2 regions of the Lawsonibacter sp. OA9 genome follow, and region 2 is predicted to be linked to the other one. Evidence: riboswitches for the same ligand, from Rfam matches in the RefSeq annotation. Region 2 holds a riboswitch; the other holds the start of a gene.

Region 1 (15,099 bases), 900 kb from region 2:
GACGTTGGGATTATTTACTTTTTTTGCCCCCTCATCGGGGACTTTCTTTTTCGCCATTGGTATCAGTCCTATCTTACACTCTTGTCAAGAGGATATTGTGATTGGGAGTTGGAACGCTTCCCGGCCGCCTGCCGCACTGGGATCAGGCTGGCCAGACAGAGGAGAAAAAAGCTCAAAATTTGAGCCAATAGAATAAGATCCTGATCAAACCGAAGGATGTTCCACAGAAGAAACCCCAGGGGGGCCAGGGCAGCGTTGGTCAGAAACAGGATGCCAAGTACCCGGCACCAGCGCCGCCGTATATCCTCGGGCACAGCTTGGGCAGCCTGGGTGGCGGGGAGGCGCTGTGAAACTAGGCAGTGGTGACCAAGCAGAGCGGAAGCAGCTGTGATACAGCCGTCCAGGACAGGCAGCATGGGAAACCCGTCCCAGAAAACGAGAAAGGGAAAGAGCCCGGCGGCCAGAGCGACGACCAGGGAGTGGGACGAACGGTTCATCGTTTATCTACCTCCTTTGGCGTGTATCTCAAGCCAAAGGGGGTGGCGGCTAGACCGCCTTTGCCTGTTTCCCGCAGGGTGTGTGGGAGGGACTGGCCCACCTCACGCATAGCGTCCAGCACTTGGTCGGGAGGCACCCGGCTCTCAATACCCGCCAGGGCCATCTGGGCGGCAGACAGGGCGTCCATAGCCCCGATGACGTTGCGCTTAACACAAGGGACCTCCACCAGCCCGCCCACCGGATCACATACTAGTCCCAGCAGGTTCTTCACCGCCATGGCGCAGGCGTTTGCCATCTGCTCCGGGGTCCCGCCCTGAAGGTGGACCAGGGCGGGGGCGGCCATGGCGGCCGCGGAACCGATTTCTGCCTGACAGCCGCCCTCCGCCCCGGAGATGGAGGCTCGGGCGGCGATGACCATGCCAAAGCCGGAGGCCACATACAGAGACTCTACCAGCCTGTCCGCTCCCGCTTGAAACTGTCTGGCATAGGGGAGCAGGACAGCGGGAAGTACCCCGCATGCCCCGGCGGTGGGGGCGGCCACGATGCGCTTCATACAGGCGTTGCACTCCCCCATACGCAGGGCTCCGGCCATCACATCAGACAGGAAGGGGCCGCAGAGGGGTTTGCCTGCCCGAATATAGCGGGCCATTTTGCCCCCGTCGCCGCCGGACAGTCCGCTGTGGGAGCGGTCCGTTTCCTGATAGCTTCTGTCCGCGTCCTCCATGGCCTGAAGCATGACGGCCATTTTGTCCCAGGACTGTTGTGGGGAGATGCCCTGACGCTGACAGTCTGCCTGACGGATTGCGTCCCAGAGAGGGAGACCGGAAGAACTGGTCTCCTCCAGCATCTGTTGGATAGAAGTAAACTCAATCATTGACGTTCCTCCGACTCAGGCGTATATCGGGTGACCCGCAGGATACCGGGCAGCGCGCGGACCGCCTGGGCAGCCTCCTTAGGAATGGGCTGGTCGCATTCGATGACCATGACTGCGCTACCACCCCGCCCACCCCGGTTGAGCTGAAGGGTGGCCACGTTGATGCCCCGCTGTGCCAGCGCTCCGGTGACTTGGCTGACGCAGCCGGGCTGGTCGGAGTTGTGGACCACCAGGGTAGGCAGGGCCCCGGTAAAGGAGGTGTCCAGCCCGTCCACCTGGAACACCAGGATGCGGCCGCCGCCGGGGGAGGAGGCACCTACTTCCAGTTGTCCCCCTTGGTCCCCCTCCAGACGGATCAGGACGCTGTTGGGGTGGACGTCCCGGAGGTCCCGGGTGGAGAAGGTGAAGGACAGGCCCCGCTCCTCCGCCAGGGCAAAGCTGCCCGGCACTCGGTCGTCGTCCGGGGACAGCCCCAGCAGGCCGGCGATGAGGGCCTGGTGGGTGCCGTGCCCCTCGCCGGTAGAGGCGAAGGAGCCGTGGAGAAACAGCTCGGCCCTCACGGGCTCCTGACCTAACAGTGACCGTGCCATCCGCCCGATGCGTACCGCTCCGGCGGTGTGGGAGCTGGAGGGGCCCACCATGACAGGCCCCAGGATGTCAAACAGGTTCATAGATGATTCCTCCGCTATGAGGTGGCGTGGGAAAGACAGAACAGAATAAGAAGCGGGGTAGATGTTTCGGAAAGAGCCGGAATAAAATACCCAAGCCGTTTAGAAAGACGGCGGCGGTTTTCTGGAGTGTCATCCGCCGTTCTTCGCCAGATATATGCCGCCATTGTTCAAAATAGCAGGGTGCTTGAACAGCGGTGTCAGCTTTGGATAATAGGATGCCCAATAGGAGCAGCCAGATACAAATGATGGCAGCACTCAATGGGATTGCCTCATTTTCTGATACTGCGCCCGCCTCCGCATATCCAGAAAGGCTTAGGAGATATCCGCCAGCTCCAAATATTTATGCCCATTGTCCGCAATGTGACTTTTCCGGCCCGCCAGGTCGTCGCCCAACAGCAGATCAAAGATATAGGCGGTGCGCTCCACATCTTCGGGCATGACCTTGATAAGCCGCCTGGTCTCTGGGTTCATGGTGGTCAGCCACATCATGTCAGGCTCGTTCTCGCCAAGGCCCTTGGAACGCTGGACTTCGCACTTTTTCCCCTCCAAAGAGGCCACAATGTCATTTTTCTCCTTGTCAGAATAGGCAAACCAGGTTTTTTCCTTACATGTGATCTCGTACAGGGGAGATTCGGCGATGTACACATACCCCTCCTGGATGAGGGTGGGGGTGAGGCGGTACAGCATGGTAAGGATCAGGGTCCTGATCTGGAAGCCATCCACATCGGCATCGGTACAGATGACGACCTTGTTCCATCGCAGGGCAGACAGGTCAAAGGCCGCCATGTCCTTGGCGTGCCTGTCCTTTACCTCCACGCCGCAGCCCAGCACCTTCAGCAGGTCGGTGATAATCTCACTTTTGAAGATCTTGCCATAGTCGGCTTTCAGGCAGTTGAGGATCTTGCCCCGGACCGGCATGATCCCCTGATACTCGGCGTCCCGGCTCATCTTGACGCTGCCCATGGCGGAGTCGCCCTCCACGATATACAGCTCCCGCTTGGAGATGTCCTTGGTGCGGCAGTCCACGAATTTCTGTACTCGGTTGGCCAGGTCCATGGTGCCGGTCAGCTTCTTTTTGATGTTCAGCCGGGTCTTTTCCGCGTTCTCTCGGGCCCGCTTGTTGATAAGCACCTGTTCACCGATCTTCTGGGCCTCCTGAGGGTTTTCAATGAAGTAGACCTCCAGCTGGGACCGGAGAAAGTCGGTCATGGCCTCCTGGACAAATTTGTTGTTGATAGCTTTCTTGGTCTGGTTTTCGTAGCTGGTCTGGGTAGAGAAGTCATTGGAGACCAGTACCAGGGCGTCCTGGATGTCGTTAAAGGTGATCTTGCTCTCACTCTTGGTATATTTGTTCTGCCCCTTCAGCCAGCCGTCGATAGCGGAGACAAAGGCGGAGCGCACCGCCTTGTCCGGGGAGCCGCCGTACTCCAGCCAGGAGGAGTTGTGGTAATGCTCGATGACCTGGACCCGATTGGAAAAACAGAAGGACACGGAAAGCTTCACCTTGTACTCCGGCTTGTCGGCCCGGTCCCGGCCTTTTCGCTCCGTCTGCCAGAACACAGGCTGGGTCAGTGCATCCTCCCCCACCAGCTCTGACACATAATCCTGGATTCCGTTGTCATATCGGAAGTCGGTAGTCTCGAACCTGCCGCCCACCTGGTTTTTGAAGCGGAAGGTGACGCCGGCGTTGACCACCGCCTGACGCTTCATGGTGTCCAGATAGTAGTCCACGGGAACATTGATGTCGGTGAACACCTCCAGGTCGGGCTTCCAGCGGAAGGTGGAGCCGGTCTTCCGGCCCCGGTCAGTGGGCTCCTTTTTCAGCCCGCCAATATTTTCCCCCTTTTCAAAGTGGAGGGTGTATTTGAAGCCGTCCCGCCAGATGACAGCGTCAAAATATTCGCTGGCGTACTGAGTGGCGCAGGCGCCCAGGCCATTGAGGCCCAGGGAATATTCGTAGTTGTCCCCATCAAGGTTGTTGTATTTGCCGCCGGCATACAGCTCGCAGAAGACCAGCTCCCAGTTGAACTTCTGCTCTGTCTCGTTCCAGTCCACCGGGCAGCCCCGGCCCTGGTCCTCCACCTGGATCGAGCCATCCTCAAACCGGGTGACCGTGATAAGGTCGCCGTGGCCCTCCCGGGCCTCGTCGATGGCGTTGGACATGATCTCAAAAACGGCGTGCTCGCAGCCCTCCAGCCCATCGGAGCCAAAGATAACACTGGGGCGTTTACGCACCCGGTCGGCCCCCTTCAGGGAGGAAATGGATTGGTTGCCGTAACTGTTATTTTTCTGGGCCATAGTATTCTGTTCCTCACATTTCAAAGCCCGCCGGTTGTGCCGGCGTCTGGGATTTCATTTTTATAGAAAAGGACGCAATCATAAACTATATATAATATTACCAAAAATTGCGGTGGAAAGTCAAGGAAAGGGGAGGTCATCCTGTGCTCCGGGTGCATAAAGGACATAAGAACGCCAAAGACTGTGAGAAAGGGGGATGGGTATGGAGTGTTTTCAGGTCATCGAGTCGGGAGAGGGCATCGAAGGACGTATCTTGCGAGCACTCTCTCGGAGAGGCGGTATGACAGAGCGGTATGCGGCGCTGGAGCACCCGGCCCTGCTGGTGGTATCACCCCAGGCGGCGGCCGAAGGCGCCGAGCTCCCAGGCGCCTGTCGGACCATCCTGCTGCCAGGGGACGCGGGAAGGATGCTGGAGGGGCTTCGGGCGGCGAGCGCGGTGAGCTATGGAAGCTCGCCCCGGGACAGCCTGACCATTTCCAGCCGGGAGGGGGACAGGCTGTGGGCTGCCCTCCAGCGGGAACTGGTGACCCTGGGCGGCCAGGTGGTGGAGCGGCAGGAGTTTCCGCTGCCTCTGGGACCAGACGGGAGAGCCATGTCCGACCTGGCGGTGGCCGGCGCGCTGCTGCTGCTGGGCGTGCCTCCGGAAGAACTAGAGGGAGAGGATCGGGGCGAGTGGCTCTGACGCAATTTTTTCTTTTGCCAAACAAACCCAGCCAAAATTCTGCATATCTGACCTGTTCCAGCAGATACTATGCCTGTCACAGTAAATTGAACCGCAGGAGGCAAAATCATAGATGAAAGCGACTGGAATCGTGCGCCGGATCGACGACCTGGGCCGCGTTGTCATACCCAAGGAGATCCGCCGCACCATGAGGATCCGCGAAGGCGACCCGCTGGAGATCTACACAGATAAGGATGGCGGAGTGATCTTCAAAAAATACTCCCTGATGGGCGGGCTGGTGGACTTTGCTGGCCAGCTGTGTGAGACCTTGAACCGGACCACGGGCCGGGTGACAGTCATCACCGACCGGGACAGCTGTATCGCGGTAGCCGGGGCACCCAAGCGCGAGCTGATGGAAAAGCAGGTATCCTCTGAACTGGAACGGCTCATGGAGGGGCGGCAGATCTACCAGCACAAGGGGGGAGAGGCGCCGCTGCCCCTGTGTACCGGAGAAGATAAATTCTGCCTGGACACCGTGGCCCCCATTCTTTCAGAGGGGGACGTGCTGGGCAGCGTAGTCTTTGTCGGCCGGCCGGAGGAGCTGGAGGGCGGCGAGGTGGAATACAAGCTGGCCCAATCCATCGCCGGCTTCCTTGGCCGCCATATGGAGGGATAAGGAAAACCGGGAGCGAGAAGCTCCCGGTTTTTTGCGCCTGTCCGATAGAAAAAGAGGGGTTACAACCCGGCCCGGAAGAAATTCAGAGCGTTTTGGTACATGATCTTCTGGACCAGAGTGGGGGGGATGCGCCGTCCGGTCAGATAGTCCCACAGTCCCGCCTCCTTAATGGGGCTGTCCAGACAGGGGGGCAGGTCGGCTCCGTCGAAGTCAGAGCCTAGAGCCAGACAGTTGTCCGCGCCAAGGTCCAGAAAGTGGGCCACATGGCGGTACAGATCTTCCAGGCCGGCGGGGCAGCCGTCAGAGCGAAGGAAGGGAGAGTAGTAGTTCAGCCCGATCAGACACCCGCGGGCGGCCATCTCCCTAATCTGCCAGTCAGTGAGGTTGCGCCGGTGACCGCACACCGACCGGGCGTTGGAGTGGCTGGCCACAAAGGGCTTTTCCGAAATATCCAGCAGGTCTTCAAAGCCCTGGTCGTTCAGATGGGAAACATCCACCAGAATGCCCTGCCGCTCCAACTCCTGAACGGCGGCCTTCCCAAAGGAGGACAGGCCCCGGTCCGTCTCATGGCCGGAGCCCAGCTCGTTTTCTCCGTTCCAGGTGAGGGTCATCATCCGCACTCCGTCCCGGGCCAGCCGCTCTATGCGCTCCAGCCGTCCACCCAGGGCTGCTCCATTCTCCACAGTGAGGATAACCGCCGCCTTTCCACAGTCCCAGGCCCGGCAGATATCGTCGGCGGTGCGGCAGGGAAGGACCTGGGAGGACAGGCAGCCCATCTGGCGGATAAAACTGCGCTGATGGAAGGCGTAGTAGCCCTCGGCCTCCTTTGGGGTCAGACCGTCGGGGATAAAGATGGCGCAGCACTGGCACCAGCTTACCCCCTGGGGAATCTTGGACAGGGCAAAGGAGGAGAGGGGGTCGTCCAGCGTGTCCCGGCAGCGGGTGGGGTCCATAAACGCGGTGAGAGTGTCACAGTGAAGGTCGAACACGGCAGAAGCGGGCATGGGGAACCTCCTTTTGTTTTTTTCATTCTATGCGTGGGACCTGGAGTTATTCTGCTTAGAGACCCGCTTGGGGTTGGAGGGGAACCAGCCCTTAGCCACCCGTTTTTCCTGCTGCTTCAGCTCCAAGATGCTCCAAAGACAGCTGCAACCCAGCACCCCCAGGGCAGAGGCGCCTATGGAGTTGTCTACCAGCAGACTGCACCCAAGAAAAACCAGTCCGGCCAACAGAAAGAAGGGCCAACATCGGGCGGACCAGTGGTACTCGGCACGAATGACAATAGGGTGGAACAGGCCGATACAGGCAAAGCACAATACAGCGGTGATGATACCTTCCAGATTCATATCGATCGATTCACCCCGGCTTTTTCATGGTTAGGCTGATCCGCTTTTTCTTCTCGTCTACCTCCAGGACCCAAACGGTGACGATATCCCCTACGGTGAGCAGTTCGGAGGGGTGCTTCACTCGCCGGGGCAGCTTAGAGATGTGGACCAGGCCATCCTGATGTACACCGATATCCACAAAGACGCCGAAATCAATAACGTTGCGCACGGTGCCCTGAAGCTCCATGCCCGGCTTTAGGTCTTTGGCCTCCATAACATCAGTGCGGAGGATGGGGGGCGGCAGCTCGTCCCGTGGGTCCCGGCCCGGCTTCATCAGCTCTTTGATGATGTCGGACAGGGTAGGAAGTCCTGCTCCGCATCTCTCTGCCAGTTGGGCAAGCCCGATGGCCTCCGCCCTGGCCTTCAATTCCGACAGTTCCCCTGCCTTCACGTCGTCCAGCGTATAGCCGCACTTCGCCAGCAGCTTTTCCGCGGCTCCATAGCTCTCCGGATGGACGCCGGTGTTGTCCAGCACGCTGCCGCTCTCCGGCACCCGGAGAAAGCCGGCGCACTGCTCAAAGGCCTTGGGGCCCAGCTTTGGCACCTTCAAAAGCTGCTTCCGGGCGGTAAAGGGGCCATTTTCTTCCCGGTAGGCCACTAGATTCTTGGCGGTGGCGGCGGTCAGGCCGGACACCCGCTGGAGCAGGGAGGGGGAGGCGGTATTGGCGTCCACTCCCACCGCGTTGACACAGTCCTCCACCACACCGTCCAACGTTTCACCCAGCCTGGCCTGGGGCATGTCGTGCTGGTACTGGCCTACGCCGATGGCCTTGGGGTCGATCTTCACCAGCTCGGCCAGGGGGTCCTGGAGCCGCCGGGCAATGGATACGGCGCTGCGCAGGTTTACATCGAACTGGGGAAACTCCTCGGCGGCCAGTTTGCTGGCCGAGTAGACGGAGGCCCCCGCCTCGCTGACAATCATGTAGGACACTCCACCGCCTATCTTTTTGATGAGCTCTACCGTCATCTGCTCGGTTTCACGGCTGGCGGTACCGTTTCCGATGGCGATATGCTCCACCCCATATCTCTTGATGAGAGCGGCCAGCTTGGCGATGCACTCCTGCTTCTGCCGCTCCCCGTGGGTGGGATAGACCACCGCCGTGTCCAGCACTTTTCCGGTGCCGTCCACCACCGCCACCTTGCAGCCCATCCGGTAGCCAGGATCCAGCCCCATGGTGACCTTGCCCTTGACTGGGGGCTGCATGAGTAATGGCTTCAAATTTAGGGCAAACATATGGATGGCTCCCTCGTTGGCCTGGTCAGAGAGGGTACTGCGGATCTCCCGCTCCATAGAGGGCTGGATGAGTCGGTCGTAGGCGTCGTCCGCCGCGTTGCGGACGAACTCCATAGCGGCGGCCCCAGGGACAGTGAGGCGGCGGACAGCGACATGGGCGGTCTCCGGGTCCAGTTCCACCGATACCTTCAAAATACCCTCCCGCTCTCCACGGTTGACGGCCAGCACCTGATAGCCTTGGAGGCGCCCTACGGGACACTTAAAGTCATAATAAAGCCGGTACACACTGTCCTCCGGCTCCTTGTCCGCCGCCCGTGAGACCAGCACGCCCCGTCGGAGATACAGGTCCCGGAGCTCCTTGCGGATCTCCGCATCGTCCGAGATAAGCTCGGCGATGATGTCGCTTGCCCCCTGAAGGGCGTCCTCCAAAGTTTCCACGCCTTTCTCCGGATCGACAAAATCCGCCGCCGCCTCCTCCGGTGTCACGGCAGGCCCTTTGCCAAACAGCAGCAGAGCCAGGGGCTCCAGCCCCCGTTCTCTGGCTGCGGTGGCCCGGGTGCGCCGCTTCTGCTTATAGGGGCGGTAAAGGTCCTCCACCTCGGCCAGAGTTATAGTCCCGTCAATGGCGGCCGCCAGGTCTTCGGTGAGCTTGCCCTGGTTCTCGATAGATGCCTTTACCTCCGACTTTCTGGCTTCCAGATTGCGCAAATACTGGAGCCGGTCCGCTAATTGGCGGAGCAGCTGGTCGTCCATGGAGCCGTGGAGCTCCTTTCGATACCGGGCGATAAAGGGGATGGTGGCCCCCTCGTCGATAAGGTTGACCACATTTTTTATGTGTGCTTCGCTGCGGCCCAGCTCACGGGCTAGGGCCTGAATGATAGCGTCCATAGCATTCTCCTTGGTGAAAAATTTGGGGGTGGCGGGGCGTTATGGCTGGAGCGTCGATTTGTAATAGGTCCCAAAATCGGCCAGGGCGTCGATGATGGGCAGCATCTCTTTTCCCAGCTCGGTTAGGCCATACTCCACCCGCGGGGGCATGGTCTGATAGTCACGGCGATAGGCGAGGCCGTCATCGATCATCTGACGCAGGCTGTCGGTCAGCACCTTCTGGGAGATCCCGTCCAGATCCCGCTGCAGCTCGTTGAAGCGCCACGGGCGCGCCTTCAAATCTCGCAGGATCAGCAGCTTCCACTTCCCGCCGATTAAGGACACCGCGGTGGCCACTGGACAGGCCGGAAGTTCCTCCTTCGTTTTCATGGCGATACACCTCCGGACACAGTATAGCACATCGTTTTTCGCGTGTACAGTTATAAAAAGGTGCGTACTTGTAGCCGAGTATGCGGTGGCTGTACACTAAAGGCACGCAAGGCGACTTGCGAACAAGATTTGGAGGTCAAAACCATGACAAACTACACGAAAATCAACATTGGGACTGAGGACCGCGCCGAACTACATGATAAGCTGGGCCTGACCGGCGCGGAGGTCAGCGTCAACCGGCTCCCCGCTGGGGCGGGGGTGCCCTTTGTACATTCCCACAGGCGAAACGAGGAGATCTACGGTATCCTGGCGGGAGCGGGCAGGGCGGTCATCGACGGAGAGAACGTCTCCCTCGCCGCTGGGGACTGGCTGCGGGTCGCCCCGGCTGCCAAACGACAGTTCTCCGCGGCGGAGGATTCCGGCGTCACCTATGTCTGCATTCAAGTCAAGGAGGGCTCCCTGGGCGGTTTCACAGCGGAGGACGCCGTCGTGCACTGAATCAAAGAAGCGGTCAAGGTGGCACAGGGACTGCCCTGACCGCCCCCTTGACGGGAAGTGATGCGCCTGTGGGCATCCAGTATGGCGCAACAACTCGGCACGCCACAAGTCCTGCTTTCCTTTTCTAAGACGCTGTGCTATAATATTCCCGCCTCAGGTGCCCGGTTTCCGGGAGAATAGGGAAGAGATGTATGTCCACGGTCACGCCGCTGTGAGAGGGGAGCCCACCCCCGATGTGCCGCCGGCATCTGCCGGGAAGGCGGGGGAGCGGGTGGAGAGCCTTGAGTCAGAAGACCTGCCTGGGAGCTTGCTTGCCCGCGCCGCGAGTGACGGCAAGGGCGGAAGGAAAATATTATGAGAAACAGGAAAACCCTGCTGGCGGCCGCAGCGCTGATGATCGTCGCCGCCCTCATGGCCGGTCTCTGGTACTTCACCAGGCCCCAGACCCAGGTGGGCGACAAGACTGTGGTGGTGGAGGTGGTCCACGGGGACGAGAGCGCTAAGGAGTTTACTTACCACACTGACGCCGAGTATCTGGGTCAGGTGCTGGTCGAGGAAAAGCTTGTGAAGGGCGAGAGCAGCCAGTTCGGCTTATATATTACTACAGTAGACGGGGAGACCGCCCAGGAGAGTGAGAACCAGTGGTGGCGCGTCACCCAGGACGGCGAGATGGTGAACACCGGAGTGGACACCACCCCGGTCCAGGACGGCGACCACTTTGAGCTGACTTTGTCTACCTATTGACCATGGGAGAGAGGAGACCCCTCAACGGGGCGAAAAAAGTGGTGCTCTGTGGACTGATGGCCTCCACGCTGACAGTGTTGAAGATGGTCCTGTCCCCTCTGCCCAACATCGAGCCGGTCTCCCTGCTCATCCTGGTGTACGCTCTTGTTTTTGGAAGGCAAGTCCTCTCGATCATCCTTCCCTTTGTGGTGGTAGAGGGACTGCTGTACGGCTTCAACCCTATGTGGTGGTTAGGCTATCTCTATGTCTGGCCCCTGTGGGGCCTGATCTGTACCAAGCTACCTCCGGGCCGCCCGCTGTTACTCGCAATGGCAAGCGGCACCTTTGGACTGGCCTTCGGGGCGCTGATGTCGGTCCCCTATTGGGTCACCGGCGGCCCCTGGGCGGCCCTGTCCTGGTGGATATCCGGTATCCCGGCGGACCTGCTCCACTGTGGGGGAAATTTTGTCCTGGCCCTGGTGTTGGCCGACCCGCTGTATCAGGTCCTGTGTAAGTTGCGGGACAAAGTGTTCCGCTGAATCATGCCGAAGAAGGAGAACGACCATGGAGGAACAGATCAAAAGGCTTCAGGAGTGGATCGACGGGAGCGAGTCCATTGTCTTTTTCGGCGGGGCTGGAGTGTCCACCGAGAGCGGCATTCCTGACTTCCGAAGCGTAGACGGCCTATATAACCAGAAGTATGATTATCCCCCGGAGGAGATCTTGAGCCGCACCTTCTTTGACCGAAGGCCGGAGGAGTTTTACCGCTTCTACCGGGACAAAATGCTCTGCCTGGATGCCCGGCCCAATACGGCCCACCAGAAGCTGGCCCAGCTGGAGCGAGTGGGTAAGCTCCGCTCAGTGGTCACCCAGAACATTGACGGGCTGCACCAGATGGCCGGGTCAAAGCGGGTGTGGGAGCTGCATGGCTCGGTCCACCGGAATTTCTGTATGCGCTGTAAAAAGCCCTATCCCGTGGAATTTATCCGTGACAGCCAGGGGGTACCCACCTGTTCCTGTGGGGGGACGGTGAAGCCTGATGTGGTCCTCTATGAGGAGTCGCTGGACAGCCGGGTGCTGGAGGGAGCTCTGGCCGATATCCAGCAGGCGGACCTGCTCATCATAGGGGGCACTTCGCTGGCGGTCTACCCGGCGGCCAGTCTGGTGAACTACTACCGGGGAGACCGGCTGGTCCTCATTAACAAGAGCCCCACGCCATACGACAGGCGGGCGGACCTGGCCATCGCCGGACCCATTGGAAGGATATTGGAACAGATACAGGCAGAAGGATAGAGCACAGAGGGGGCGGGCCTTGGGCCCGCCCCCTCTGTGTTCAATGTGATATCTCAATGGCGCTGGTGGGGCAGCTCTCGGCGGCCTCCTGGACCTGGCCTTCCCACTCTGGCAGGATCTCGTCCCGGGCGGCGGCCACCCCCTCGTCCGTCATAAGAAAGGCGGTGGGGCAGATACCGGTGCACAGGCCGCAGCCGATACAGTTTTCATTTACATGGGCGGTCATACAGGCTCCTCCTTATCATAGAGTTTCCATAGTATGGCGCTATCCCCGTGTTTTATTCTTGATTTGCCTGAAGATCGATTCAAAGAATCCATCATCTTAGCAGCGTATTTGGCCCCTGTGAACAGATCCCTCTGCCTGCATAGACGCAATATCTTTACGGAGGGCGTGGCCTCCAAGGGAAAAAATTTTGCCATTTGCCGAAAAAACAGGGACGGGGAGAGAAAATTTGTGGATTTCACGGCGGATTTTCCTTGACGGGAGGGAGAGAAAATGCTATAATCTCAACTTGCGGTGGTAGGGGCTATTGCGCCCTTTTACCCGATGACTGCTTCTGAAACAGGAGGGAGGAGGGCACCGGAATGCTGAGTGAACTGAACAGCGCCGATAAGGTGGCAGGGGCCAAGCAGGTCAAGCGCGCCCTCAACGACGGGCGGGCTAAAAAGCTGTTCCTGGCCGCCGACGCAGACCCCCGGGTCACCGAGCCGCTGGCGAGGCTGGCCAAAGAAAAGGAAGTCCCGGTGGAGGAGGTCTCCACCATGAAAGAGCTGGGCGCCGCCTGCTCCATTGCAGTGGGCAGTGCAGTGGCTGTCCTGCTGTGATTTGATTTTAATGGAATAAGATTTCCTTATTCTGTTAAAATATATTACGCCCCCTCAGGGGCAGATTTTCAGAAAGGAGGAAAACCATGCCTACTTTTAACCAACTGGTACGCAAGGGACGCCAGCAGGTGACTTACAAGTCCACCTCTCCCGCCCTGCAGCACGGTCTGAACACCCTGAAGAACAAGAGCACTGATCTGCCTTCTCCCCAGAAGAGAGGTGTGTGCACCGCGGTCCGTACTTCTACTCCTAAGAAGCCGAACTCCGCTCTGCGTAAGATCGCCCGTGTGCGTCTGACCAACGGCTACGAGGTCACCGCCTATATCCCCGGTGTTGGCCACAACCTGCAGGAGCACTCCGTGGTCATGATCCGCGGCGGCCGTGTCAAGGACCTTCCCGGTGTGCGTTACCACATCATCCGCGGCACTCTGGATACCCAGGGCGTCAACGGCCGTATGCAGGCCCGTTCCAAGTACGGCGCCAAGCGTCCCAAGGCCGGCAAGAAGTAAGAGGGTTACTTCACACTGAAATTGCATTGTGCGTTTGCGCAAGGCAACCCCGCCTTGCCGAGCGTTTACCTATATATTGTTAGGCAGACCTCGGACAGGCATTACACGGATCGTTTGCGAAACGGTTCGAGTACCTATGATTTCTAATTTTATAAGAAGGAGGGAAGCAAAGTGCCCAGAAGAGGAAATGTACCCAAGCGGGAGGTTCTGCCTGATCCGCTTTACAACTCCGTCCTGGTTACCAAGCTCACCAACAGCATCATGCTGGATGGCAAGAAGGGCGTGGCTCAGAAGGTGGTCTACGGCGCCTTTGACATCATCAAGGAGAAGACCGAGAAGGACCCCATGGAGGTCTACACCCAGGCTCTCGAGAACATCATGCCCTCCCTGGAGGTCAAGGCCCGCCGTGTAGGCGGCGCTACCTACCAGGTGCCCATCGAGGTCCGGCCTGAGCGTCGTCAGACCCTGGGTCTGCGGTGGCTGACCGCCTATGCCCGCAACCGCGGCGAGAAGACCATGAAGGAGCGGCTGGCCGGCGAGATTATGGACGCTGCCAACAACACCGGCGGCGCCGTGAAGAAGCGTGAGGACACCCACAAGATGGCCGAGTCCAACAAGGCTTTCGCTCACTATCGCTGGTAATCTAAGAGGAGACAAAGTATGCCTAGAAAAGTTTCTTTGGAGAATACCCGCAATATTGGTATCATGGCCCACATTGACGCGGGTAAGACTACCACTACCGAGCGTATTCTCTACTACACCGGCGTCAACTACAAAATTGGCGAGACCCATGAGGGTACCGCCACCATGGACTGGATGGCCCAGGAGCAGGAGCGCGGCATTACCATCACCTCCGCCGCCACCACCTGCTACTGGAAGGGAACCAAGGATCAGTTCCCCCAGACTCGTATCAACATCATCGACACCCCGGGCCACGTGGACTTCACCGTGGAGGTGGAGCGCTCCCTGCGCGTGCTGGACGGCTCTGTGACCGTCATGTGCGCCAAGGGTGGTGTGGAGCCTCAGTCTGAGACTGTCTGGCGCCAGGCCGACCATTATAAGGTCCCCCGTATGATCTACGTCAACAAGATGGACATTATGGGCGCCGACTTCTACAACGTGCTCAACATGATCCACGACCGTCTGAAGTGCAACGCCGTGCCCATCCAGCTCCCCATCGGCAAGGAGGAGACCTTCAAGGGCATCATCGACCTGGTGGAGATGAAGGCTGACGTCTACTACGACGAGGTAGGCAAGGATATGCGGGTGGAGGAGATCCCCGACGATATGATGGAGCTGGCCCAGGAGTACCGCACCAAGCTGCTGGACTCTTGTGCCGACATTGATGAGGAGATCATGGAACTTGTCCTGGAGGAGCAGCCTGTTCCTGAGGATATGATCCGTCGCGCCATCCGTAAGGGCACCATCGATAACCTGATGGTCCCCGTGGTGTGCGGCACCTCCTACAAAAACAAGGGTGTGCAGAAGCTGCTGGATGCCATTGTGGACTATATGCCCTCTCCCATCGACATCCCCGCCATTAAAGGTGTCAACCCTGATACTGAGGAGGAGGATGAGCGTCCCGCTGACGACAACGCCCCCTTCTCCGCTCTGGCCTTCAAGATCGCCACCGATCCCTTTGTGGGCCGCCTGTCCTTTGTGCGTGTTTACTCCGGCGTGCTGAACACCGGCACCAC
Region 2 (15,099 bases):
ATTGCAAGTATTCCTATCAATATGATAAGATATTTTTGTAACAAACCTGAGAGGTGACATCCCTATGAGAATGAGAAAAAAGCCCAATCTAATTCCCCGAATGGAGCGGTGTGCCCGTTTTTTAATTCGCGAACCGTCCTCCTACCGGGGACATTGGAGACAGTTAAAGCCGGACGCCAAGGAAATTAGGCTAGAGATCGGCTGTGGAAAGGGGCGGTTTTCTGCGGAGACCGCTCAACGGAACCCAGATGTCTTATATATCGCTTTGGAGCGGGTGCCTGACGCCATGGTCATTGCTATGGAGCGAAGCATGGAAAAGGGACTGGATAATATTTTTTTTATTGATGGTGACGCAGCCAAGCTCCGGGATTATTTTGCGCCAGGAGAGGTGGATCTGCTGTATATCAATTTTTGCGATCCATGGCCAGGGTTGAAACACGCCCGCCGCAGATTGACCCACGAGCAATTCCTGGTTCTGTATCGTGGGATCCTTAGAGAGGGGGGGCAGATCCACTTCAAGAGCGACAACCGGGATCTGTTTGAGTGGTCCCTTTTCCAATTTCCAAAGGCTGGATTCATACTATCTGAAGTTACTCGTGATCTCCACGGACAGGGTATCAACGGGGTAATGACGGATTATGAAGAAAAATTCTATCAAATGGGGACGCCTATCAACCGTTGCGTAGGAACGAAGGAAGCGATGAATCCGGAGCCGGAATATAAGCCCATCGTAGGACCTGACCAGAGCCGCAGGACAAAGACGGATGCGGAGACGGGATAGAAGGAGAGCGGTATCATGCGCTTTTACCGCCTAATGGGAAGCGACTTTCAGATTTTGGACGGAGAGAAAATCACGCATGTGCCCCTGCCGGGACCACTGGCGCCCGGCGTGTATGCCCACTTAGTGGGCGGAGAGCGCTATGCGGCCATAGGGAATTCCCGAGCCACTGCCGAAGGGCTGAGATATGTGCCTGAGGAGGCCCACGGCCTTTGGCTTTATGACCAGCAGGAAGGACAGCTACTCACGGTTCCCATCAAGGTTACAAAAGAGGACTGCTTTACCGCGGATTCGATTATGGGACCGGGGAATACGCTGTATTTTAGCGACGGGAATAGCTTTTGGCGTTGGAGATTGGGGGAGCGGCAGGGGGAGAAGCTGGTTCGCTTTCAACAGGCCAAAGGGGCCCCTATGGGACTGGGGATCAGTCCGGAGGGTCGGTACCTGTCTTACTATAAATACCGCTCCGGAAACAAGGTGCTGCACCTATATGATCTGGATACCGGAGAGGTTCGGGATACGAAATGCTCCATCTTTCATTACCATTGGCTGGATGAAACAAGCGTGGTATATACCAAGTCAAGTGGGGTGAAGGCACTGGATATAAAAACCGGCAGATGCACCACGATACTTCGAGGTTACAGAGATATCCTGCGGTGGGGAAGCGCCCCGGATATCCTGGCTCCCTTTGAGCGGGAGAAGGAGGTGTGGGAAGAGATGGACCTGCTGGGGATCAGCGGGGGGCGTCTGTGGTTTAGTCTGAGGCTGTGCTGCCCTCGGGAGGCAGCTTTAAGGTCTGGTCCTGGAAAAGAGCTCTTGCACCACGGGATATGGTCCTCGGCTGTGAATGGGAGCCAGCCGAGATTCCACTTTGAGTGCCCACAGATATCCAGCAGCTCCAGCGGGCCGGTGTGGACCGGAGACTGTTTGACCTGGTCGGACAGCGCTGGCGCTTATCTATATGATGGCCGCCAGCTGCGGGAATTTTTCGGCTGGAAGCCCCTGGTGGGGTATCCTGATTTCTGACATAAAAACGCCGCCTGGGAAAAACGAGGCGGCGTTTTTGAGCGTTTATGCTGTCGGAGGTGTCGGTTCTAGTCGAGAGTCCCGGCTATATAGGATCTTCAAAAAGATGGGGGTGATGATAGCAGACACCAAGATCAAGATGATAACACTGGTGAAGAACATGGAATTGAGAAGGCCCAGCAGTAGCCCCTTTTGGGCCACAATCAAGGCCACTTCGCCCCGGTTCATCATACCGACACCGATCTTGAGGGAGTCTCTGCCGGAGAAGTGGCATAGACGGGCCATTCCGCCGCAGCCGACCACTTTAGACAGCAGACCGACCACAAGGAAGGCGAGGGTAAACAGAAGGAGCTTAGGATTCATCTCGCCCACATCGGTACTTAAGCCGATGGAAGCAAAGAACAGGGGGCCAAAAATGATATACGAGTTAATGTCCATCTTGCGCTCGATATAGGGGGCGTCTTGCAGATTGGATAACACCAATCCGGCTACATAGGCGCCGGTGATATCGGCAATTCCAAAATACTCCTCGGCAATATAGGACATTGCCAAGCAGAAGGACAGAGCAAGGATGGGTAACCGCCTGGTCTGTGGGTGACGAGCATCCATTCGATCAAAGAACTGATAGATTAGATAACCTACCACGGCAGAGAAAAGGAAGAACATCAAAGTTCCCCAGGCTACCATGAACAAAGAGGAATCGGGATCTTTCAGGCCGCTGATGAGGGTCAAGACGATAATGCCGAGTACATCGTCGATGATAGCGGCTGACAGGATAGTGGTGCCGACCTGCTCTTTTAGATGGCCAAGCTCCCGCAGAGCCTGCACGGTAATAGATACAGAGGTTGCGGTCAGGATACAGCCAATGAACAGCGCTTCATAGAACAGATTTCTCTCTGAGTTGTCCCCGCCATAAAACAGCAGGAAAAGGCCCGTACCCGCAACTAGGGGGAGCAGAACGCCGGAAGTGGCGATAGCAAGGGCCTTGGGGCCGCTGCGCAGAAGTTCTTGGGTGTCAGACTCCAGACCGGCCGAGAACATGAGGAGCACAACGCCGATCTCGGCCATTTGGGTCAAGAAATCGGAGGGCTGGACCAGACCAAAGACACAGGGCCCAACCAAAAGACCAGCTACGATCTCACCTACCACACTGGGGACTTTCAGCCTTCGCGCGCACAGGCCGCAAAATTTGCCAGCCACCAGAATGATGGCGATATCTTTGAAAATTGTATAAGAGTCCATAAAATACCTCCTGTGCAAAGAGGCGGGCCACAACTATCATATCCGACGGACCGTCTTTACCGCCGTAAGGCCGTTACCTGTTTTGCAGACAAATCATAGGCTTAACTTTCGAAAAAGTCAAGGGAGCAAGCGTTCAGATTTCGTTCATTTTTTAATTTAAAAATGTGAAGTTTGCCATAGGGGATATCGATTTTGACTTGCATACCCATTGACATTTTATCGAGTGTTGTGTATCATTGTCTAGTATCAGTTTCTTATATGCGGGCATGATGGAATTGGTAGACATGTGAGATTTAGGTTCTCATGGAGCAATCCGTCGGGGTTCGAGTCCCCGTGCCCGCACCACGTCGGAGCAAACGTCATATCGTTTGCTCCGACTTTTTATAAAAGTCAGAGCGCACTCATTTTGTTGCTCCTCCTTTCCAAACCGGACCCGCTTCGTTGGGCTCCGGTTTGGGGCCGCCCTGCGGGCGGCTTTTTCATTTTATTCCAAAGTTCACCGCGCGCATTCTGCTGCTCCTCGCTTCCGAACCAGACCCGCTGTCGCTGGGCTCCGATTTGGTGCTGCCCTATGGACGGTTGTTTTTCGTTTCTGTCCTAAATATCGATTTTGCCCATCCTTTGCACGTGGGAGCACACTTATTTTGTTGCTCCCCCTCTCCAAATTACAACCGCTGCGCTGGGGCGTGATTTGGTATCGCCGCTTCGTGGCGCTTTTATTGGGTACATGGAGATATCGAGTTTAACCGTCCTTTACGCATCGGGGCAAGTTGTATATAGCTTGCTCCAACTTTCCTGAGAAAAATCAGAGCGTACGCACATTGATAGATAAGATGGTCAAAACAATAAATTTCAAAAAGTCTTAGATATGGAGTTTCACCCGTTGCAAAAGTTTACAAAAATTTTATGGACGATATCGTCTATAAATGCTATAATCTAAACTTGTGGACGATGCCGTCTATAAATCTCAAGAACAAAAGGGGATACCGCCAATGGAACTTCTGCTGGATGTATTGAGGCTGCTTGTTTCGATATTGATTGCGTTTTTAGCTGGAAATCTGATTGCAAAGGGAAAACTGCCTTCTATTTTGGGCTGGTTAATTGCTGGGATGTTACTTGGACCTTACGCTCTGGGTTTACTGGGAAACGGTATCCTGGATGCGCGGTGGTTTGAGATGTTAAAGAGTGTTTTTGAGTGTACCTTTGGCCTGATGATCGGCACAGAGCTCATCTGGAAAAAGATGAGAAAAGCTGGCTCTCAGATTGTTATTACTACAGTGACTGAATCTCTTGGTACTTTCCTGGTGGTCAGTTTGGTATTTGGAGTTATTTTTTTGGTGGTGGATATCCCGCTGTATTTGGCGTTTGTGTTCGGCGGGATCGCATTAGCTACAGCTCCAGCCCCCTCTTTATCTGTTGTGCGGGACATGAAGGCGGATGGACCTGTGACTAGGACACTGATTCCTATGGCAGCTCTAGATGATCTGGTGGGTGCCTTAGTTTTCTTTCTAGTCATCGCTTTTGTGTCTGCCCATATTTCCACCCAGGGGATTCCAGTGCCCGTGGTACTCTTTTTAGTGTTCCTCCCAGTGCTGCTTGGAATGATTACCGGGTTTATCACTGGAGAGCTGTTGAGAATGACCCACACTCAGAACAGCACGTTGTCTGTCGTAATCCTGATGCTCCTGGTCTCTGTGGGGATAGGGGCTGCCTTAAACAGCCTGCTGCCAGCCCCGGTGATTAACTTTATGCTGATCGGAATGTCTTTTTCCACTGTTTTCGCCAATATGGTCTCGGAGGAAAAGCTGAAAGGGATCATGAAGGTGATGGATCCTATCATCGGGGTTGCCATGATAGTGGTCATTCTGAGTTTGGGCGCACCTCTGGACTACCATTTGATTTTCGGCGCCGGAATTTATACAGCGGTCTATATTGTGGCCCGTGCCATCGGAAAGTATCTCGGCGCCTATTTTGGCGCTTCGGTCACCCATGCCCCCAAACCGGTGAGAAAATACCTGGGCTTTACACTGTTGCCGCACTCTGGAGTGTCACTGGTGTTTACTGGTATCGCAGTGTCTGTGTTGGCAGGACCGGCACCAGATTGCGCGGCTATTGTGCAGGGGACTATTGCGGCCGCGGCGGTTATCAATGAACTGATCGCGGTATTTATGGCCAAAAAAGGCTTTGAGTGGGCAGGTGAGTTGGGCAGAGCGAAGAAAACGGTGTCTCCAGTGGAAGGGGGAGCTGGAGCATGACTCAAAAGGAAAGGCAAGAACGGAGTAGGCGGGAAATACTCCGTGCGGCACGAGAAGAATTTGGGAGCCATGACTATGGTCAGGTGACCATGGAAAGCATTTGCTCTGGACATGGGATATCCAAGGGGATGATGTATCACTACTACGCAAACAAAGACGAATTGTTTCTGCTCTGTGTCCAGGATACATTTTTATCGCTGAGAGCCTATGTAGAACGAGAGGCTGAGAAATTGGCCGGGCAGAAAAATTTTGACGCGATAAAAAAATATTTTATGATTCGGGAATACTTTTTTCAACTGGAGCCCAAGCACAAGCGCGTTTTTGAAAACGCCATGCTTCGTCCACCGGAACAGCTTAGAGAACAAATACAGATTCTACATAGACCGCTGGAGGAGATGAATCGGCGTTTTTTGAGAGTAGTCGTGTCTGGGATGAGGCGGCGCCCAGAACTGAAGGAGGAGCAGGTAAATCGTTATCTGGAGAGTATCGTCTATACCTTCAGTGATATGCTGCTGCGAGGCCGCGCTTTGGAGGATATCCATGCTATGCTGGAAGCCACAGAGGAGCTGCTGGATATGATCTTATTTGGTGTGTTTCAGCAGGCGGATGCCCCAATCAGGGAGCAAAAGACAGAGCAATGATACGCGGTTAAATGGGAACCGGTTTATATATAGATAGGGGGGCGACAGAGTAGGTCTGTCGCCCCTTAGGATGTCAAATGAAAAATGGAAAAAGATTATAATAGCCCTAAACCTTTAAAGTCGTTTAGGAGTGCATTATATACCAGGAGCAGCTCTTTCTGTGGACTATCAGCAAGGTATGAAAGCTGGGTTAGAGCGATAGGGTGGAATATACTGGTTTGTACCTCTTGAGTGTCCAAAGAAATAGTATTGCAAATCAAATCCAGTTGATTTTCTCCCTCTGTAGGTTGGAGGAAAAGAAAAAAGTAGACATATACTAAATTTCCGTCGACGATCAGAGATTCTGCCGGCATAGTAACATCTACTGTACAGCCCTCCCATCTATCTAAAATAGGAAGGTCAGACAACTCATGGAAGGCTGATCCATCAAAAGAAATAGCAGTAATAGAACTCAAGCTGCCATGGGTAACATAAAGGCGGAGGGAGGGTGCGGAAATGGACATGGCGACTCCGTCTTGTTGAATATCATATTGATAATGTGTGTTGACAGCTTCTAAAGTGTAAGAAAGTGGTTCTGCACGGCGAGATCGATCGTCTTCATTTTGAGAAAGGCGAAGTTGGCTCCAGGTAAATACAAGACCGAGAATTGTCCCTAAAATAGCCACATAGGTCTCTAATATAGTGATATAAGTCCTATGCTTTGAAGCTGCCCTTGAATCTGACGATATAGGTGTCTCCTTGATACTCATATACGCAAATACTCCTCCATCTTTTCCCGAAGATCATTGTAAATAAAATGAGTGTGGTCATAGTCCCAGCGGAGATAGGATTGGATTTCCTCTATGGTATCCCCATGAATCAGGCCATAGGCCATAAGGCGGGTATCAGGACCTAGGTGTGCCAAATAGTCATGGAAACAGACACTGTTTTGGAAGTCGCCATGGCGGGAATGTTGCAATTCAATGAGGGGAGTAGGGATATCATACCGTGCCGGTTGGTCTGCGGAGGTATATTTATAGCGCCAAATATTGGTACACTTTTGTTCTTTTGCAAGCGCGTCCCAGATGATATGATAGGCCCGCTTCCATCCAGGGGAATTGGTACGGGAAAAGGAAAAAGGTCGTTCCTGGTAGGCGGAGAGAAAGGCGACCCAGGCGCACTGATACAAATCTTTATTTTGATGAGGGAGATGGAAGAAATCGAAGATCTCCCAGATAAAACCGTCGATGAATCGATATCCACGGAGAGAAAAACTCTTTTTTTTACGCTTCATACTTTCCTCCTAGTTTTAGAGGCTCTTGGAGGAGGACTTAGTTTAGAAATGGATGGGGGTTGAGGTAACTCATCACAGCAGCCAACCCAGGCTTGCTGCTCGGTGTTCCACTCTAACGTATACAAAACAGGTAGTGATAGACCGAGCTGCTCCAGATGCTCAACGAGAGCTGGCTGCATGATGTGCCCACCTTTAGGAGAAAAACGGATATTAGGCGATTCGTAGGGATAAAGCGCAAACAGACAGCCATCAGGGCTAAGTTTCGCCCGAAACGCTCTCTGTTCTCCTACTGCTTTTTTCAGAGCTCCGTTCATAGAAACGCTCCCTTTTGCGGAGATGGAGATTCGCGGGGTGTCATAATAGGGGTGGGATATTGGTATATCCCGCAGGGTCGTGAAATCAAAGCTTGAGAAGTTCATAAATATTCACCTCTAAGAAAGAATATAAAGATGATATACCTCTTTTAAACGGATTTAAAGTGTGAAAAATGAAGAATATTTTTTAGAAAAACGGCGAAAATGTATCATAATTGGAAGTTTAATTAGACAAAAAAGAAGTATATAATAAAGCTTTATTTATGAATAAAATGGATAAAAATGGATGGAAGAAGGCGCATTCAAATCATGGAGCGTAAGTGCGGCTCTGTACGGCCAGACAGAGTCCAAATGGACCGTATAACAGATGGAGACATAGATTGACAATTTCTAGTTGCCATGTTATTCAACAAAAATGCTGAATAAAGGAAAGACTACCTTTTATTTTGGTGCTGGCTGCTTACTGGAATTTTGATTGCCCCGCACACTCTCTGCTTATTGATAAGAGGTACCATGGATACGCAGTGGTAAGGTATCAAAGAGTGTTTTATCTTTGTCTCGATGATGGGTACAGAGATCATCTGGAAACAGACGAAAAAAACGGCCTCTCAAATTATGGTTACTACGGTAACGGAGTCCCTTGGCACTTTCCTGATGGTCAGCCTGACATTATTAGTTTTTGACGGCGGATGCCTAACAAGGATTCCCGGAATAACAGAGCGTCTTCGACAAAAAGTATGACATTTCTGTAAAAACGGAGGTTTTCCCCTTGCGGGATATATGGTTTGTTGATATAGTACTGTCTACATCCCAGGAGAAAGATAGTAGCTTAAAGTGGCTTGGAGAAAGGAACTAGTATGGTGAAAAGCTCCGTATTGCGTTGTTGTCTAAAAGCGCTTCCGTTTCTGCTGATTCTGCTGTATATACTGGCCGTGGTGGTGCCGTACATAGAGCATAAGGAGGTTTCACCAGAGTATCGAGCTGCTTTTGAAGACCGCCGATTTTATGGGACAGGCGTCGGCCCGGAGCGGGCGGCCTATATTGACAACAATAAGGATGCGCTGTTCTGCCGGATGAATCTGATTGGAAACGCGGAGGAGGAGATCATCCTCTCGACCTTCGATTTCAATGGGGACAGCAGCGGGACAGACATGGTCTCGGCCCTTTTCTGTGCCGCGGAAAGAGGAGTTCAGGTCCGTGTGCTGGTGGACGGCGCCAGCGGTTTTTTGGATGTGAAGAAGGATCCGGTATTCAAGGCGCTGGCCGGCCACAAAAACGTGGAACTGAAAATTTATAATCCGATTGACTTGCTCCAGCCCTGGAAGCTGCAGGCGCGGCTCCACGATAAATATTTGATCGTAGATCGAAAGGTCTACCTTCTGGGCGGCAGAAATACAACGGATCTGTTTTTGGGAGAGCAGCCCTCTGTCAAGCCGAACATCGACCGGGAGCTTCTTGTGATGCGGTCTGGACAGGATCCAGAGGCCTCGCTGTATCAGCTGGTGAACTATTTTGAGTCGGTTTGGGCGCTTCCAGACAGCAGACTGTTTCAGGGCCGCCTTGGAGAAGAAGACCGGCAGCGAGAGGAGGAGTCGTTACGCAGCCGGGAGCAGGCTATGAGGGCGGCAGAGCCAGAATTATTTGTCCCCGTGGACTGGAGGGAGCGTACATTTGAAACCGGGCGGATCAGCCTTTTGACAAATCCGATTCAGGCGGAAAATAAGGAGCCCTGGATGTGGTATTCTCTCAACCGGCTGATGTCTCAGGGGAAACAGGTGATCGTTTATACCCCTTATATTATTTGTGGGCGGGAGATGTATCATGATCTGGAGCGGCTGACCTCGGGGGGCACAGAGATTCAGATTATTACAAACGATGTAGCCAGCGGCGCAAATCCCTGGGGATGTACCGACTATCTGAACCAACGGCGGAAAATCTGGGATACGGGCGTACAGGTCTATGAGTATATGGGGGAACATTCCTGCCATACAAAGGCTATGGTAATTGACGACAGACTCAGCGTAGTCGGGTCGTACAATATGGATATGAGAAGCACCTATCAGGATACGGAGCTGATGCTGGTGGTGGATTCTCCCAAATTGAACCGGATGATTCGGGAAGAGGCCGAGCGCGATCAGACGTACAGTAAGACAATGGGAGAGGACGGAGAGTATCAGTATGGGGAAAAGTATGTGCCGAAGGAGTTGAGCTTTGGGAAAAAGGCGTTCTATCTGGTCCTGCGGGTACTTACCATCCCGTTGCGGAGATTTTTGTAAAATAATAGTCTGGGCAAAGAGGCAGAACGGAATTCGGATTGACAAGGACGGAACATCATTTTATAATGACAAAAAAAGCATCATGACCTCGTGTCTGCTTTGGGCAGAGGCGGGGATGAGGGAATCCGGTGAGAACCCGGAGCAATACCCGTTGCCGTATGCGGGGGAGGCTGTCGTTCATGGCGTGAGCCGGTCATTGGGAGCGATCCTGAGAAGGCGGAGCGACAGGCGCGGAGCGGTGCTCCACACCCCACAAGCCGGAAGACCTATGGTGTTTATATGACAGGGCATTGGTATGCCCAAATGCACCGCGGGAAAAGTCGGCCGCGGCAGGCCTGTTATGGTCTGCCGCGGCCGTTTTTTATATTATTTGAGTTTTGAATGAGAGAAATGGAGGAGATTTGATGAGGAAAATAAGGACAAGGGCCTTGAGCCTGCTGCTCACCCTGGTCATGGCGCTGGGCCTGCTGCCGGGGACGGCGTGGGCGGCAGAAAATGCTGTGGACGATTCTGTAAACATTAGTTCTGCGGAGGAGCTAAAAGCGTTCCGGGATCGGGTCAATGGCGGGGAGCGAACTCTCTCCGCTGTGCTGACGGCTGACATTGATTTGGAAAATGAGGAATGGATACCGTTTAATCCGCAAAATGGCTATGTCACCAGCGCCTACGCCGGTACCTTTGACGGAGCTGGACACACTATCAGCGGACTGTCCATCAACGACAGCAGCACGAACGGCGTTGGACTGTTCGGCACCGTGAACAGCGCGACGATTAAAAATCTGAAGGTTGAAGGAACGGTGTCAGCAACCAAGAGTGGTTATGTTGGCGGCATTGTTGGCAAGACCAGCGGCACTGTCACCATCGAGCGATGCTCCTTTTCTGGCAGCGTCCAGTCTTCCAAGACCGGAGTAAATGCGGGGGCCGGCGGCATCATTGGGCGGGTCAACAGCGGATCTGTGTGCGTCTCAGGCTGTGCCAACACCGCAGACATCAGAGGCGGCGCGGCGGCGGGCATTCTAGGCTATTGCTCCGCCAATGGGACAAGCATTGAAAATTGCTATAGCACCGGCACGATCTCCGGTTCCAACAGGGCCGGGGGTATCGTCGGGCAGGTATATTCAACTACCCCGATTCGCAACTGCTTTACCACATCGGATGCCATCAGCGGCTTCAACGGCGAACTGTTCAACTGCTTTGACAACTCTGATCTTCCAATCGACGCTTCTCTGCTGGGCGATGCCTTCACCACCGATGCAGAGGGTAATGTAATCCTCGTCTGGCAGGCTGGGAATACTCCCAAGCCCCCCGAGCCCAGTATTTCCATCCGCTCTACCAACGGCGATACAATTTGGGTACAGACGGGCGGCGGCGACAAAAATGATACCATTCTCTATGTAGACTATCAGAATATGGGGGACGAGACCCCAGAGGTCCAGTGGAGCTTTTCCGCCAGCAATGAAGGGGCGGCCGCCTGGGTGGAAACCACCCAGGACAGCGATGTGAAAGGCTATGTGGTCACCGCCGGCAAGGGCGGCGTGGTGAATGTAACAGCCACGGTGACCTACGATGGGGAGGAGTACACAGATGACTATACCCTGACGGTGATCCCGCATTTTACAACTGTCACCATTCAAAATATAAGTCAGCCCGGCGCGGTGGCCGTAGGGCAGACGGTAGAAGCTGCCCTTAACATCGAGGGCGGCGGCACCTATTCCCCGGAACAGTATCCCGGACTGGAGATGAAATATCAGTGGTACAAGTATGAGCCTATGGCCGCATATCCCACCTCTCATCCAATCGCCGGGGCCACGGAAGCCACCTATACCATTTCGGAAGATGATTTTGGAGCAGAAGACCAGAAATATAAAATCGGGGTTGAGATCACCTGCGGCGGCAGGGTGATTCACAGCTGCCAGGATCACCAGGCAACCGTCCGTACTGCCGACCACGGCAAGCTGTACCCGGTGGCCTATCAGGAAAATAGACTGCCTGACGAGATCAAAGAGGATACCAAGCTGGAGTTTCCCGCTGTGGTCACAGAAAACGGGATTACTGCCCAGATCCAGTGGGGCGGGTTTAATGATGTGATCGCGGCAGACGGTACCGTCATCCGCCCAACTCAGGGGACGGTGACTGTAACTCTGTCTGCAAAATATACATACAACGATGCTTTCTACAATACGTTGTACAAAATTGTAGTTTGGTCCGACACCGCCGCAGATGAGGACAAACAAAATGAACTGCAGCACGCCATTACCGCCCTGAGCGACGATTACAGGCTCTGCCCGGTCTACGACACGGACACCAACCTCAACCGCATGGTGTTGGCCGATCTGGCGGAGAAGGGCTTTGATGACATCACCGTCTCCGTCGCGTCTGTCACCGAAGTCTACGGAGGGGCAGGTATTGGCGATAACGGCGACATCACTTATTTTTATAAGGACCCCAATACGGTTCCGGCCGTCAAATTTGGAAGCTGCAAGGTGACCTTTACGCTGGAGAAGGATGGGGCGGCCGCCACGCTCTCCGATGTGCCGGTTATCCTTTACTGGGATGCAGCCAAGGTCAGGGCGGCTATGAGCGAGGAGATCATGAGCCAGGTCACCCTTTCCTCCATCGGAGGCGGAGACGGCTTGGCTGTCACCGAAAACCTCACCCTGCCCAAGGTGGTGGACAAGAAATACTGGACCCAGATATCCTGGGAGTCTGACAACGAGGAAGCTATCTCCATCAGCAGAGAAAACCAGAATACTGCCGACACGCTCTTTAACCCCTATGTAGGTGTGGTACGCCGCGGGGAGGAAGATCAGACCGTTATCCTCACGGCCAAATTTACGTTCCAGTATACCAACGATGTCATTGGCGAGGAAGCCCCCATTGAACTTGTCAATACATTTGAAGTGACCGTTCCAGCTATGGACGGGGATCAGTATGCCGAAATCGAACAGGAGCTGCTAACCAAACTGGACCAGGGCTTCGCGGCTAAGGGCCTCTCCGACGCCCTGACCGGCGAGAGGCTGGTTCCGGACGAGGATGGCGTCTACACAGCCATCAACGATATCCAGCTGCCCACCACACGGGACTTCGGCGTAGACGGAAAGTATATGCCTGTCACCCTGTCCAGCGATCACGAGGAGGTCATCCAGTCTCCGGGTGTGAACAATGCCGCCCGGCTCTGGGTGTACCGCCCCGGAGTGGGGGAGGAGCCGGCGGAGGTCACCATAACGGTCACTCTCCACGACGATGAAACCAGCGTCACCGCCGCCCGGTCCTTTGCCATCGAGGTCCCCGCCCTGACACAGAAGGAGATCGATGACGAGCTGGCGCTGATGGAGAAGGTCAAGGCCAACTACTTCAACGGCATACGGGGAGAGAACAAGGCCATCGACAACATTACCACCGACCTGTCCCCCTTCCAGGAGGTCTATGAGGAGAACGGCGAGTTGGTCTGGGTCCGGGATATGAAGGACATGAAGGGCTATGGCATCGTCCCCACCCCCATCGAGGGGTGGGAGGAACTGGAGGCCTGGCGGCTGTTCAAATCCAGCAACCCCAATGTCATCAGCCACGAGAACCTGTTGGTTACCCGGCAGGAAGAACCCAAGAACGTCGTCATCACCAGCTATCTGTCCAGCGAAGCGCTGGGTAAATATGGTGAACTCTACCAGATTGATACCGTGAAATATGCGAAGTATTCTGAACTGGCCGACCTGTATTACCAGGAGGTCACCGCAGATACCTCCCAGGCCGTCGCCGCGTTTGCCGCCAGAGCGGCGGTAAATGAGGCCGTCCTGCCCGGCCTGAAGCTGCTGGTTCGGGGCACCGCGGACCCCACCAGCACCACAGCAGTGGTGGACACCATCGACAACGTCACTTTCTCCCTGTCCGGCTTGGATGGCGAGGAGTGGATCGGAACTACTGCCCTGAGTGGACTGAGCGAGACCTACACAGTCTACGATGTGTTCACCGAGATGCTGGATGAGTACGGCTACACGGCGGAGCGAAGCCGCGGCACCTACATCGTGTCCATCTCCGGCCCTCGGGGTTCCCTGCGGGAGAAGGAGCATGGCGAGGACTCCGGCTGGATGTATCTGGTAAACGGAGAATTTCCCGACGTGTACATGGGGAGCTGCTCCCTCCACAGCGGGGATGAGATCCAGGTGTTTTACACCGAGGACGCCAGCAAGGTGGACCCGGATTACCACCGCCCCTCAAGCGGCGGAGCTTCCGGCGGGAAGGGGGAATCGGGCCAGACTTCCGTTGAGGTGGAGGAAAATAAGTCTGACGGCACCTACACCGTCACCCTCCCCGAAGACAGCGAGGGCCTCCAGAGGGTGGTCATTGATCAGGCGGAGGAAAACAAGCTGGTGGTCATCGTCCACGCTGACGGCAGGGAGGAAGTGGTGAAAAAGTCCCTGGTCAGCGATGGAAAGGCCGTATTCCTGTTGGAGGAGGGGGCCACTGTGAGGCTGGTGGACTATGAGAGCGCCTTCACCGACGTGGCGGACAGAGTTTGGTACAGCCCGGCGGTGGACTTCGTGGCGGGCCGTGGGCTATTCTCCGGCGTGAGCGAGGACCAGTTTGCCCCTGGGCAGACCTTGAGCCGGGGGATGCTGGCCACAGTTCTCTTCCAACTGGAGGAGCCAGAGAAAAAAACAGCGGACCTTCCCTTTGCCGATGTGGCGGAGGGAGCCTGGTACGCCCAGGGCATCTCCTGGGCCTCTGGGGAGAACATCATCTCCGGTTATGGTGACGGCCGTTTCGGACCGGACGACCCCGTTACCCGAGAACAGCTCGCCCTGATGCTGTTCCGCTATGCTGAAACACTGGATATGGTCACCAGCGGGCGGGATACGCTGACCAGTTTTACGGACAGCGGCTCCGTGTCCGCTTGGGCACGGGAGGCGGTGGCCTGGGCAGTGGACAGCGGCATCCTAAGCGGACATCCGGACGGGACACTGGCCCCTGGAGGCACCGCCACCAGAGCCGAGGCGGCTGTGATGCTCCGTCAACTGGTTGCCCTGATGCTGCGGTGACGTGAATAGAAAAGAACCGGCCGGGCAGGAGATTTTATCCTGCCCGGCCATTTTCGTATAAAGAAGAGGGAGGTCAGCGGGGAGTAGCCACGATAATGCGGATGCGCTCTCCGGCGGGACAGCCCAGGTTGTCGTACCAGCCGGTGAGCCGGTAACCTTCGCCGTTGATCTGGGACAGGGATGTCTGATAGTATTTTGAGCCGTCCCGAAGCAGGACCTGAACATCCTCTGCCAGGGCATATTCCTGATTGCCGGCCA

What was found. Region 2 has a riboswitch for cobalamin ahead of MCG44_RS09500 (S-layer homology domain-containing protein). Riboswitches for the same ligand answer to the same signal wherever they lie in the genome.
Region 1: it holds a riboswitch for cobalamin, as region 2 does, so the genes downstream of both, MCG44_RS05015 (DUF4430 domain-containing protein) here and MCG44_RS09500 (S-layer homology domain-containing protein) in region 2, are expected to answer to the same signal.

Annotation. Positions count from the first base shown of each region.
Region 1 covers NZ_JAKNTI010000022.1:810,436-825,534, forward strand. The annotation lists gene MCG44_RS04955 (DNA gyrase subunit A) at 1-57, opposite strand, end outside; gene MCG44_RS04960 (hypothetical protein) at 69-497, opposite strand; gene sdaAA (L-serine ammonia-lyase, iron-sulfur-dependent, subunit alpha) at 494-1,369, opposite strand; gene sdaAB (L-serine ammonia-lyase, iron-sulfur-dependent subunit beta) at 1,369-2,043, opposite strand; gene MCG44_RS04975 (DNA gyrase/topoisomerase IV subunit B) at 2,356-4,341, opposite strand; gene MCG44_RS04980 (hypothetical protein) at 4,544-5,023, shown strand; gene MCG44_RS04985 (stage V sporulation T C-terminal domain-containing protein) at 5,136-5,678, shown strand; gene MCG44_RS04990 (dipeptidase) at 5,738-6,682, opposite strand; gene MCG44_RS04995 (DUF4491 family protein) at 6,710-7,024, opposite strand; gene MCG44_RS05000 (Tex family protein) at 7,035-9,185, opposite strand; gene MCG44_RS05005 (winged helix-turn-helix transcriptional regulator) at 9,225-9,554, opposite strand; gene MCG44_RS05010 (cupin domain-containing protein) at 9,699-10,052, shown strand; cobalamin riboswitch at 10,191-10,370, shown strand; gene MCG44_RS05015 (DUF4430 domain-containing protein) at 10,407-10,796, shown strand; gene MCG44_RS05020 (hypothetical protein) at 10,799-11,314, shown strand; gene MCG44_RS05025 (NAD-dependent protein deacylase) at 11,340-12,068, shown strand; gene MCG44_RS05030 (ferredoxin) at 12,109-12,294, opposite strand; gene MCG44_RS05035 (L7Ae/L30e/S12e/Gadd45 family ribosomal protein) at 12,654-12,893, shown strand; gene rpsL (30S ribosomal protein S12) at 12,980-13,402, shown strand; gene rpsG (30S ribosomal protein S7) at 13,574-14,044, shown strand; gene fusA (elongation factor G) at 14,063-15,099, shown strand, end outside.
Region 2 covers NZ_JAKNTI010000022.1:1,714,900-1,729,998, reverse strand. The annotation lists gene trmB (tRNA (guanosine(46)-N7)-methyltransferase TrmB) at 65-781, shown strand; gene MCG44_RS09540 (TolB family protein) at 797-1,804, shown strand; gene MCG44_RS09535 (cation:proton antiporter) at 1,850-3,046, opposite strand; tRNA gene MCG44_RS09530 (tRNA-Leu) at 3,307-3,391, shown strand; gene MCG44_RS09525 (cation:proton antiporter) at 4,039-5,301, shown strand; partial or broken gene MCG44_RS15145 (TetR/AcrR family transcriptional regulator) at 5,298-5,459, shown strand; gene MCG44_RS09520 (hypothetical protein) at 5,574-5,942, shown strand; gene MCG44_RS09515 (hypothetical protein) at 6,038-6,691, opposite strand; gene MCG44_RS09510 (hypothetical protein) at 6,688-7,215, opposite strand; gene MCG44_RS15140 (elongation factor P hydroxylase) at 7,371-7,625, shown strand; gene MCG44_RS09505 (phospholipase D family protein) at 8,387-9,805, shown strand; cobalamin riboswitch at 9,877-10,094, shown strand; gene MCG44_RS09500 (S-layer homology domain-containing protein) at 10,210-14,841, shown strand; gene MCG44_RS09495 (S-layer homology domain-containing protein) at 14,915-15,099, opposite strand, start outside.